3 regions of the Janthinobacterium sp. CG_23.4 genome follow, and region 1 is predicted to be linked to each of the others. Evidence: predicted binding sites of a transcription regulator. Region 1 holds the regulator's gene; each other region holds the start of a gene.
The links. The regulator NrdR, encoded in region 1, represses ribonucleotide reductase genes. The targets are predictions, from matches to a motif close to CACNANATNTNGTG.
Positions count from the first base shown of each region.

Region 2: H4V96_RS07985 (ribonucleoside triphosphate reductase) is a predicted target of NrdR. The motif match lies at 1,651-1,664, and genes of this name have one in related genera.
Region 3: H4V96_RS18450 (ribonucleoside-diphosphate reductase subunit alpha) is a predicted target of NrdR. The motif match lies at 1,501-1,514, and genes of this name have one in related genera.

Region 1 is NZ_JARXUX010000001.1:1,315,196-1,318,475, reverse strand. Features, by position in the region: gene H4V96_RS05855 (PilW family protein) at 1-872, opposite strand, end outside; gene pilV (type IV pilus modification protein PilV) at 869-1,453, opposite strand; gene nrdR (transcriptional regulator NrdR) at 1,747-2,211, opposite strand; gene glyA (serine hydroxymethyltransferase) at 2,357-3,280, opposite strand, start outside.
Region 2 is NZ_JARXUX010000001.1:1,753,638-1,756,917, reverse strand. Features, by position in the region: gene H4V96_RS07990 (IS4 family transposase) at 180-1,436, shown strand; gene H4V96_RS07985 (ribonucleoside triphosphate reductase) at 1,680-3,280, shown strand, end outside.
Region 3 is NZ_JARXUX010000001.1:4,108,221-4,111,500, reverse strand. Features, by position in the region: gene H4V96_RS22510 (sigma-54 dependent transcriptional regulator) at 1-776, shown strand, start outside; gene ampD (1,6-anhydro-N-acetylmuramyl-L-alanine amidase AmpD) at 776-1,387, shown strand; gene H4V96_RS18450 (ribonucleoside-diphosphate reductase subunit alpha) at 1,770-3,280, shown strand, end outside.

The sequences.
Region 1 (3,280 bases):
CCCGTGTCGCTGGCGCCGTGCGCCTCGGCGTATGCTTTGCCGAACAGGTCGAACTGCGACGGTCCCAGTTGCGCCATTTTGTCCACCTGCCCCACCTCGCCATGCAACAGCAGCGCCACGCGCACGCCAGACACGCGCTTCCAATGCGTGCGGCGATGAAAATCGCGCTGACGCTCGGCCGCATCGGCCCCCTCCAGCACCAGCGCGGCATCGCGGGCGTCGAGCACGCTGGCGTTGACATACCGGTTTGCCACGCCATCGGGCGGCGTATCCGTGTCGAGCCCATACAGTACCTGGAAAGTATCGACGCCACGGATGATGGCGTCCGCGCCCCAGCCGTTCGCGCCACGGTATTTACAGCGCAGTTCGCCCACGCCATCAGCGCCCTGCGCGACATAGAAAATGCTCCAGCCGCGCTGTGTCTCGGCTTTCGCGGCGCCCACGCCGAAACCGGCGCAATTGAGCACAGAGCCATCGCCACCCTGCTGCTGGCCGCTGCCATAAAAACGCAAGGCCAGCACATCGCTGCCATGCAAGGCGCCGGGCAACGCGCCGCTGATGCCCTCACTGTTCTTGACCAGGCTGCGCGCGTCGAGGCCGGCGATATTGGCGCTATCGTCATCGGCATGGGCCACGGGCGCGGCGCTGCTGTCCCAGTTCACATACGCGCTCTGGCGCACGGCGCGGGCGATGCTATCGAGCGCATAGCGGCCGTTGTCATCGAGGCGCACGCTGGCGGACTGCTCGCCATAACTGCCGCTGGCGGCCAGCAGTACGCTACTGGCCGCCAGCATCAACAGCGCCCCCAGCGACAGGGCCACCAGCAATTCGACCAGGCTCATGCCGTGGTGCCCGCGCAAGACAGTGTTCATGTGCCACCTCCGCCGAGCTGGAATGCCAACCGGGGCAGCGACTCGCCAGCCCCATTTACGGCCGGTGATCGGTCGGGCTGGCGGCCACGCCAACCGAGCTTGATGACGATGGGCGCGCCCTTGCCGCCGCTGCACGCCCAGTGCAAGCCCTGGGCGGCGCCATCCCAAGCGGGAGCATCGCGGCAGACACGCAGGCGCGCGCCGGGCAAGGCCGCTTGCAACTGCTGCTTCCACTCGGCGATATCGAATTGCGCCAATTCGGCCGCGCTGCAGGCAGCAGGGCCGAAGCAATCGGGTGCGCCGCCAGCAGGCTCGGCGTCGTCCGCTGCCGCGTAGCTGACGTTCAGGTAGGCATTGCCCGCATCGGGGCCATACATGAGCACGCTGTTCGCGCGCATGCGTTCAGCCATGCCGGCAGCCAGTTGCACGCCCGCCGACAACAGCGCCGATTCATGGCGCGCGCGCAGCGAGCTCAGTTGCAAGATGCTGGCGCCCAGCAAACCCAGCGCCAACAGCAGCAGCGACACCAGCACCTCGACAAGGCTGCTGCCATCCATGGGACCACGCGCGCCGCTGTGCATGAGCTTCTCCTGCAGCAAGACTGGAGCCGCACGGACGTCCGGCCCAGTTACACGATAGGCGTGCGCAAAGACGCGGGCATGAGGCAGCGCAAACGTCGCCAATATAGGGAGGGAAGAAGGAAAAACGGCCGCAGAAAAAAGCGCCTGGATTGATCAGACCACTTGCCAATCGAGCGCTGGCGTGGTGCGCGTGGGAGGCTGCCTCAGCGGCATCTGATATAGCTGATGTCGCTGATGTCGCTGCTGTAACTGCTGTAGCTGATGCAGCTGATACACGGCATGGCGAAACAGCGTCAGGGCTTGCTGCGCGCCTGTCCCACTTCGGCAATCGCATCCTGGAACTCGGCCACGTCTTCGAAATTCTTGTACACGGAGGCGTAGCGGATATAAGCGATCTTGTCGAGGCGCTTGAGTTCTTGCATCACCAATTCGCCGATATAGCCGGAATCGACTTCGCGCAAGCCGCTGGTCAGCAATTTTTCCTGGATGGAAGCGATGGCCGCATCCAAGGAGGCTGCCGCGACGGGTCGCTTGCGCAAGGCCAGCATCAAGCTGCCGCGCAACTTATCCGCAGCGAAGTCCGTCCGGCTGCCATTCTTTTTGACGACGGCCGGCATGATAAGTTCAATCCGCTCGTAGGTCGTGAAGCGCTTGTCGCATTTGCCGCAACGGCGGCGCCGCCGAATGGCATCCCCGTCCTCCGATACGCGCGTATCGAGAACTTGGGTATCGCCGTGCTGGCAAAATGGACATTTCATGGGCTGGCTACAACTTTATAGTAATAATTACGGGAAATCGCCGCCCTGAAATACAAGGGCGCCCCAATCACTGCGGGCGCCCTTGGGCACGGCTGGAATGGGTCAGACAGAATCTTACTCCGTATGACACATTCTGGACAAATAATTATGCCGCGTATACAGGATGTGCATCGGCCAGCACTTTCACGGCCGCTTTCACGCGCTCGATGGTGGCGGAGTCATGCGGATTGTCCAGCACGTCGGCGATCAGGTTGCCCACTTCTTCCGCTTGCGCTTCCTTGAAACCACGCGTCGTCATCGCCGGGCTGCCCAGGCGGATACCCGAGGTGACGAAGGGCTTTTGCGGGTCATTCGGGATGCCGTTCTTGTTGCAGGTGATGTGCGCGGAACCGAGGATGGCTTCGGCTTCCTTGCCCGTCAGGTTCTTGGCGCGCAGGTCGACCAGCATGACGTGCGATTCGGTGCCGCCGGAAACAATGCGCAGGCCACGCTTGATCAGGGTTTTCGCCAGCACGTCGGCGTTCTTGATCACTTGTTTCTGGTATTCGACGAATGCCGGGCTCAGCGCTTCTTTGAAGGCGACCGCCTTAGCGGCGATCACGTGCATCAGCGGGCCACCCTGGATGCCAGGGAAGATGGCCGAGTTGATGGCTTTTTCGTGTTCCGCCTTCATCAAGATGATGCCGCCGCGCGGGCCGCGCAAGGACTTGTGCGTGGTCGAGGTGACGAAGTCGGCGAACGGCACCGGATTCGGGTACAGGCCAGCGGCGATCAGGCCGGCGTAGTGGGCCATGTCGACCAGGAAGTAGGCGCCCACTTCCTTGGCGATCTTGCCGAAACGCTCGAAGTCGATCTTTTTCGAGAAGGCCGACGCGCCAGCGATGATCAGCTTTGGCTTGCGTTCGCGAGCCAGGCGCTCCATCGCCTCGTAATCGATGTCTTCTTCCGGCGTCAAGCCATACGAGACGACGTCGAACCACTTGCCGGACATATTGAGCGGCATGCCGTGGGTCAGGTGACCGCCTTCGGCCAGCGACATACCCATGATCAGGTCGCCCGGTTTCAGCAC
Region 2 (3,280 bases), 440 kb from region 1:
GGCGGGTCCGACCCAATCCACCCAAGTTAAGGAGCAAGCCCGCGCAATTGCTGGCAATTCAATGAAATAGTGCTTGACGTGGCACTGGCTTTGCGCGGCCGCCGCCTTGCTGACCTCTCTTTTTTCGACAGCGGCAAGGCGGCGGCCAATGAAGGTCTTTTGATCTTCATTGGCCCTTCATGTCGCTCGCTTCCTTGCTGTCCGATTTCTCCGACCATCTTCAATCCGACCAGTTTCGGCTTAGCGCCCGCCATCCTGATCATCCGATGGCGTTTCAACGTCGCCGCAAACTGCCGCTGCCATCCTTGGTGGCGCTCATGCTCACCGGCATGCGCAAGAGCGTGCAAACCGAACTTGATGAATTCTTTGGCCATCTGCAACAGCAGGCGCAACTGACGCACCAGGTGAGCGCCCAGGCTTTCGCTCAGGCACGCTCAAAACTTGCTACCACGGCCATCCCAGAGCTTAACGACTGGCTCATTGCACAAGCACAGCAGCATGGCTACCTGCCGCGCTGGCACGGTTTCAGGCTGGTCGCCGCTGACGCCTCGACCGTTCGCTTTGGCTTGCGCGCCAGCCATGTCAAACGCGCCGCCGTGGCCGATCAACTGGTGTTTGGCTTGTTTCTGCCCGGTGCCGAATTGATGCTCTCGGCCTCGCTATACAGTACCGACGTCGGCGAACGCCAGATGCTGTTCGAACAGCTCGACCAGCTTGGCAAGGAAGATCTGCTGTTGCTGGACCGAGGCTATCCATGTTACTGGATGCCCGCCGTGTTGAACCAGCGCCGCATTGCCTTCTGCATGCGCGTCGAACAGGCGCGCGGTGGCGGCTTTCCCTGCGTCAATCAGTTTCTGAAGTCGGGGCTGCAGGAGCAGATCGTCACGCTGCGGGCGCCGGATCGGCGCGATGCGCTTGACTATGAATGTCCCGCTGAACCGCAGACCGTGCGCCTGATACGCCACGTTGCCTCGACCGGCAAGGTGCGTGTTCTGATGACCAATTTACTGGACGTTGAACAATTCCCTGCCGCATTGTTCGGAGACCTCTACCACCAACGCTGGCGCATTGAGGAAGCCTTCAAGCGCATCAAACACCGCCTCCATCTGGAGCACGTGACGGGACTGTCACAGCAGGCCCTGATGCAGGATCTGGCCGCCAAGGTAATATGCGATAACCTGCAGGCGTTGGCGAGCTGTGCCGCCGGCCAGCAAGATGCATTGCCGACGGACAGACGCATCAACCGCGCCTATGTCCATTCGGTACTCAAGCCGCTCTTGCCATCGTTGCTGCTTGGGCTGGCGGCAGCACACTTGCTTGCCGACGCGCTGGCTCTGATCGCCAAGCGAACGTTTCTACATCGCCCAGGACAATCAAGGTCACGGCAAACCAACGCCTACAAGCCCCATAAATACATGGCCTACAAGGCTGCTTGATGGCAGCCTGTTGCTTAACTTGGGTGGATTGGGGTCCGACCCCAGCTCTTGCCTCTGGGGTTAGCGAATTTACTGGCACTCATAAATCACGCCAAAATCCTTAACTGAACGGCATTACCGCCTGAGGTGGTTTTTTCACCTGGATCAAGGATACGCACAGCGCTTGCACGCCACCTTTGACATCACTACATTTAGTCGATAGTCTTCAAAAAAACACCGTATGTTGTGTTTATTGGAGGTTCCATGGCGACAAATGCAGTTTCCCCCACACGCGGCCAGGTCGATGTCGCCGCGTCCATCAATGAATACCTGGAGCGGCGCGACTGGCGCGTCAACGCCAACGCTAACCAGGGATACTCCCTCGGTGGCCTGATCCTCAATGTGTCGGGCAAGGTCATCGCCAACTACTGGCTGGACCAGGTGTATCCACCGGAAGTGGGCGCGGCGCACCGCGAAGCGGCGCTGCACATCCACGACCTCGACATGCTGGCCGGCTATTGCGCCGGCTGGTCGCTGCGTACCCTGCTGCATGAAGGCTTGAACGGTGTACCAGGAAAAGTTGAGTCAGGCCCGCCGAAACACATGTCGAGCGCCATCGGCCAGATCGTCAATTTCCTCGGCACCCTGCAAAACGAATGGGCCGGCGCGCAGGCGTTCAGCTCCTTCGACACCTATATGGCGCCCTACATCCGCAAGGACAGCCTGCGCTACGAAGACGTGCGCCAATGCATGCAGGAGCTGATCTTCAACCTCAACGTGCCATCGCGCTGGGGCACGCAGACGCCGTTTACCAACCTCACTTTTGACTGGGTTTGCCCGGACGACCTGCGCCAGCAGATTCCCGTCATCGCCGGCCAGGAGATGGACTTCAGCTATGGCGAGCTGCAGGCGGAGATGGACATGATCAACCGCGCGTATATCGAGATCATGATGGCGGGCGACGCCAAGGGCCGCGTCTTCACCTTTCCCATCCCCACCTATAACATTACCGAGGACTTCGACTGGCATAGCGAGAATGCCGAACGGCTGTTCGAGATGACGGCACGCTACGGCTTGCCCTACTTCCAGAATTTCATCAATTCGGAACTCAAGCCGAACATGATCCGCTCCATGTGCTGCCGATTGCAACTGGACTTGCGCGAGCTGCTTAAGCGGGGCAATGGCCTGTTCGGCTCCGCCGAGCAGACCGGCTCCCTGGGCGTGGTGACCATCAACTGCGCGCGCCTGGGCCACCTGTGGCGCGGCGATGAAGTGGCGCTGCTGGCTGACCTGGACCGCCTGCTGGAACTGGGCAAGAAAAGCCTGGAAATCAAGCGCCGCACCATCGAGGACCTGATGCAGCAAGGCTTGTTCCCCTACACGCAGCGCTACCTGGGCACCCTGCGCAACCACTTTTCCACGCTGGGGGTCAATGGCATCAACGAGATGATCCGCAATTTCAGCAGCGACGCGTATGACATCACGACGCCGCAAGGCCATGCGCTGGCCGTACGCCTGCTCGACCATGTGCGCGCCCGCATGGTGGCATTCCAGGAAGAGACGGGCCACATGTACAACCTGGAAGCGACACCGGCCGAGGGCACCACGTACCGCTTTGCCCGCGAAGACCGCAAACGCTATCCGGCCATCGTGCAGGCGGGCACGCCCGAGCAGCCGTATTACACGAACTCGTCGCAGCTGCCCGTGGGCTACACGGACGACCCGTTCGAGGCTTTGGCCATGCAGGACACACTGCAGCGCAAATATACGGGCGGCACGGTACTGCACCTGTACATGACGGAAGCGCTCTCGGACGCCAACGCCTGCCGCGAGCTGGTAAAGCGCGCCCTGAGCCGCTTTTCGCT
Region 3 (3,280 bases), 2.8 Mb from region 1:
GCCGGCCGGGTGCCTATACGGGCGCGCTGCACGAGCGTGAAGGATTGTTCCAGGCTGCCAACGGCGGCAGTTTGCTGCTCGATGAAGTCGATGACTTGCCGCTGGCCATGCAAGTGAAGCTGTTGCGCGTGCTGCAGGAGCGCCGCGTGCGCAAGCTCGGCGGCAGTAGCGACGAAGCCATTGATGTGCGTATCCTGTGCGCCAGCCAGCACGGCCTGGCGCGCGGCGTGGCCGCCGGCACGTTCCGCCAGGATCTGTTTTACCGCCTGAATGTCATCGAACTGGCGCTGCCATCGCTGCGTGAGCGGCGCGGCGATCTGCAGGTATTATGTGAAGCCATTCTGGCGCGTCTGGCACCAGGCCAGGGTGTGAGCCTGACGCCGCCGGTACTGGCGGCCCTGGCCGCGTATGCGTTTCCCGGCAATGTGCGCGAACTGGAAAATATGCTGGAACGGGCGCCGGCCTTTGCCGATGGCGGCGTGATCGCGCTCGACGGGTTGGACTTGCCGTCCTCGGCGGGCATCACCGCGCTGCGGACGGCATTGCCGCCGGTAGTGTCTGAGCGGCAACTGTGCTTGCCCGGCATGGCGCTCTCCAGCGTTGTCCCGGTCTTGCCGCTTGACATGTATTTGCGCCAGGCCGAGCGCGACATGATCTTGCAGGCGCTGGTACAGGCGCGCTACCACCGCGAACAGGCGGCGCGCCAGCTGGGGCTAAGCGTGCGCCAACTGCGTTACCGGATGCAGAAATTGACGATACAGGAATTGCTAGCTTGATGACAGCATGGACGATAGATGAAAACGGCTGGTGCGACGGCGCACTGCGCTATGACTCGCCGCACCAGGATGCGCGCCCGGACGGCGTGCAAGTCGACTTGCTGGTGATCCATAACATCAGCTTGCCGGGCGGCCAGTTTGGCGGACCGCATGTGTCCGACTTGTTTACCGGCCGGCTAGATTATAATGCCCATCCTTCTTTCGCCGACCTGCGTGGCTTGCAGGTCTCGGCGCACTTTTTTGTGCGGCGTGATGGTGCGCTGTTGCAATATGTTTCTGCTGATCAACGTGCCTGGCATGCTGGCGCGTCCACATTCGAAGGACGCGCGCAGTGCAATGGCTATTCCATCGGTATCGAAATGGAAGGTGCGGACGATGTACCTTTCCAGCGGCGGCAATACCATGTCCTGGCAGCGCTGACGGCGGCGCTGGTGGCGCGCTACGGCTTGTCCCAGGTGCGTGGCCACGAGCATATTGCAGCGGGGAGGAAGACGGACCCGGGACCATTTTTCGACTGGCATTTTTATCAAGAATGCTGGCTGGAAACTGCGCGCGGCGAGCCTGCGTTAGCGCTTACTACGCGGGGATTGGGCTTTCCATCCGTGCCCTGAAAAGTCAACCGAAATCGTGTTTGGAAATACAAAAAATTACGCCGACAGATGCCGGAAAACTATTGCATCGCCTGTCGATGGGTACTACAATTAGTGTATAAATTGGATTTAAAGACTATATCTAGTGCCATCACAGACGTTTCCGGAATTATTACCAAAGCTATCCTGCTTGTTGATACGGCAGCGGGAACTGGCGTTTCACCACCCTTGATCATGTTGAGCGCCAGCCGAGCTGTACAGGTTGGGCGCATGATTTCTGGCTGTGAATTATTTACTATTTAGCAACAATTATTTGAGGAAAGCCTGACCATCGGGCGTTCTACTCAACAACATACGCGGCAGCAAAACTGCAGGCTGACTTTAGCTGACAACGGGAGCTTTAATGCAATCACCACAAGATATTTCCATCCATCCAACGCCAGTATCGCCAGCGCCAGGCGCGGCCAATAGCGTGGCGAGTACGGGCGCGGCCTTGGGCGACTATCGCATCATCCGCCGCAACGGCGCGGTGGTGGCATTTGAGCCTTCGAAGATCGCCATCGCCATGACCAAGGCGTTTCTTGCCGTCAACGGTGGCCAGGGCGCCGCTTCGGCACGCATCCGCGAACTGGTGGAACAACTGACCGACAGCGTCGTCGCCGCGCTGGTGCGCCGCCATCCGGGTGGCGGCACCTTCCATATCGAAGACGTGCAAGACCAGGTAGAACTGTCGCTGATGCGTTCGGGCGAGCACGACGTGGCGCGTGCCTACGTGCTGTACCGTGCCAAGCACATGGAAGAGCGTCGTTTGCAGAAGGAGGCGCTGGGTGCTTCCGCGCAAGTTTCCGCACCGCAATTGAATGTCACAGACAATGGCGTGCGTCGCCTGCTGGACATGCAGGAAGTGCGCGACCTGATCAACGCCGCCTGCGTCGGCCTGGAAAAGCACGTCGATGCCGACGCCATCCTGGCTGAAACGGTGAAGAACTTGTATGACGGCGTACCTGTCGAAGAGCTGCACAAGTCGGCCATCCTGGCAGCGCGCGCGCTGATGGAAAAAGACCCGGCCTACAGCCAGGTCACGGCCCGCATCTTGCTCCATACGGTGCGCAAGGAAGTGTTTGGCAAGGAAGTGCCGCAAGCGGCCGCTGCTGCCGAGTACCTGACGTACTTCCCGCAATATATCGCCAAGGGCATCGCCAACGATCTGCTGAACCCGGTACTCGCCAGCTTCGACCTGGAACGCCTGGCCAAGGCCATCGTTGCCGACCGCGACTTGCAATTCGGCTACATCGGCCTGCAAACGCTGTATGACCGCTACTTCCTGCACATCCATGACGTGCGCATCGAAATGCCGCAAGCGTTCTACATGCGCGTGGCGATGGGCCTGGCGCTGAACGAAGCGGACCGCGAAGCGCGCGCCATCGAGTTCTACAGCCTGCTGTCCTCGTTCGACTTCATGAGCTCGACCCCGACCCTGTTCAACTCGGGCACCCTGCGTTCGCAGCTGTCGTCGTGTTACCTGAGCACCGTCTCGGATGACCTGGAAGGCATCTATGACGCCATCAAGGACAATGCGCTGCTGGCCAAGTATGCCGGCGGCCTGGGTAACGACTGGACGCCAGTGCGCGCCCTGGGTGCCCATATCAAGGGCACCAACGGCAAGTCGCAAGGCGTGGTGCCGTTCCTGAAAGTAGTCAACGACACGGCCGTGGCAGTCAACCAGGGCGGCAAGCGCAAGGGCGCAGTCTGCGCCTACCTGGAAACCTGGCACATGGACATCGAGGAATTCCTCGACCTGCGCAAGAACACGGGCGACGACCGCCGCCGCACGCACGACATGAACACGTCGAACTGGATTCCCGACATGTTCATGAAGCGCGTCATGGAAAAAGGCGAGTGGACCCTGTTCTC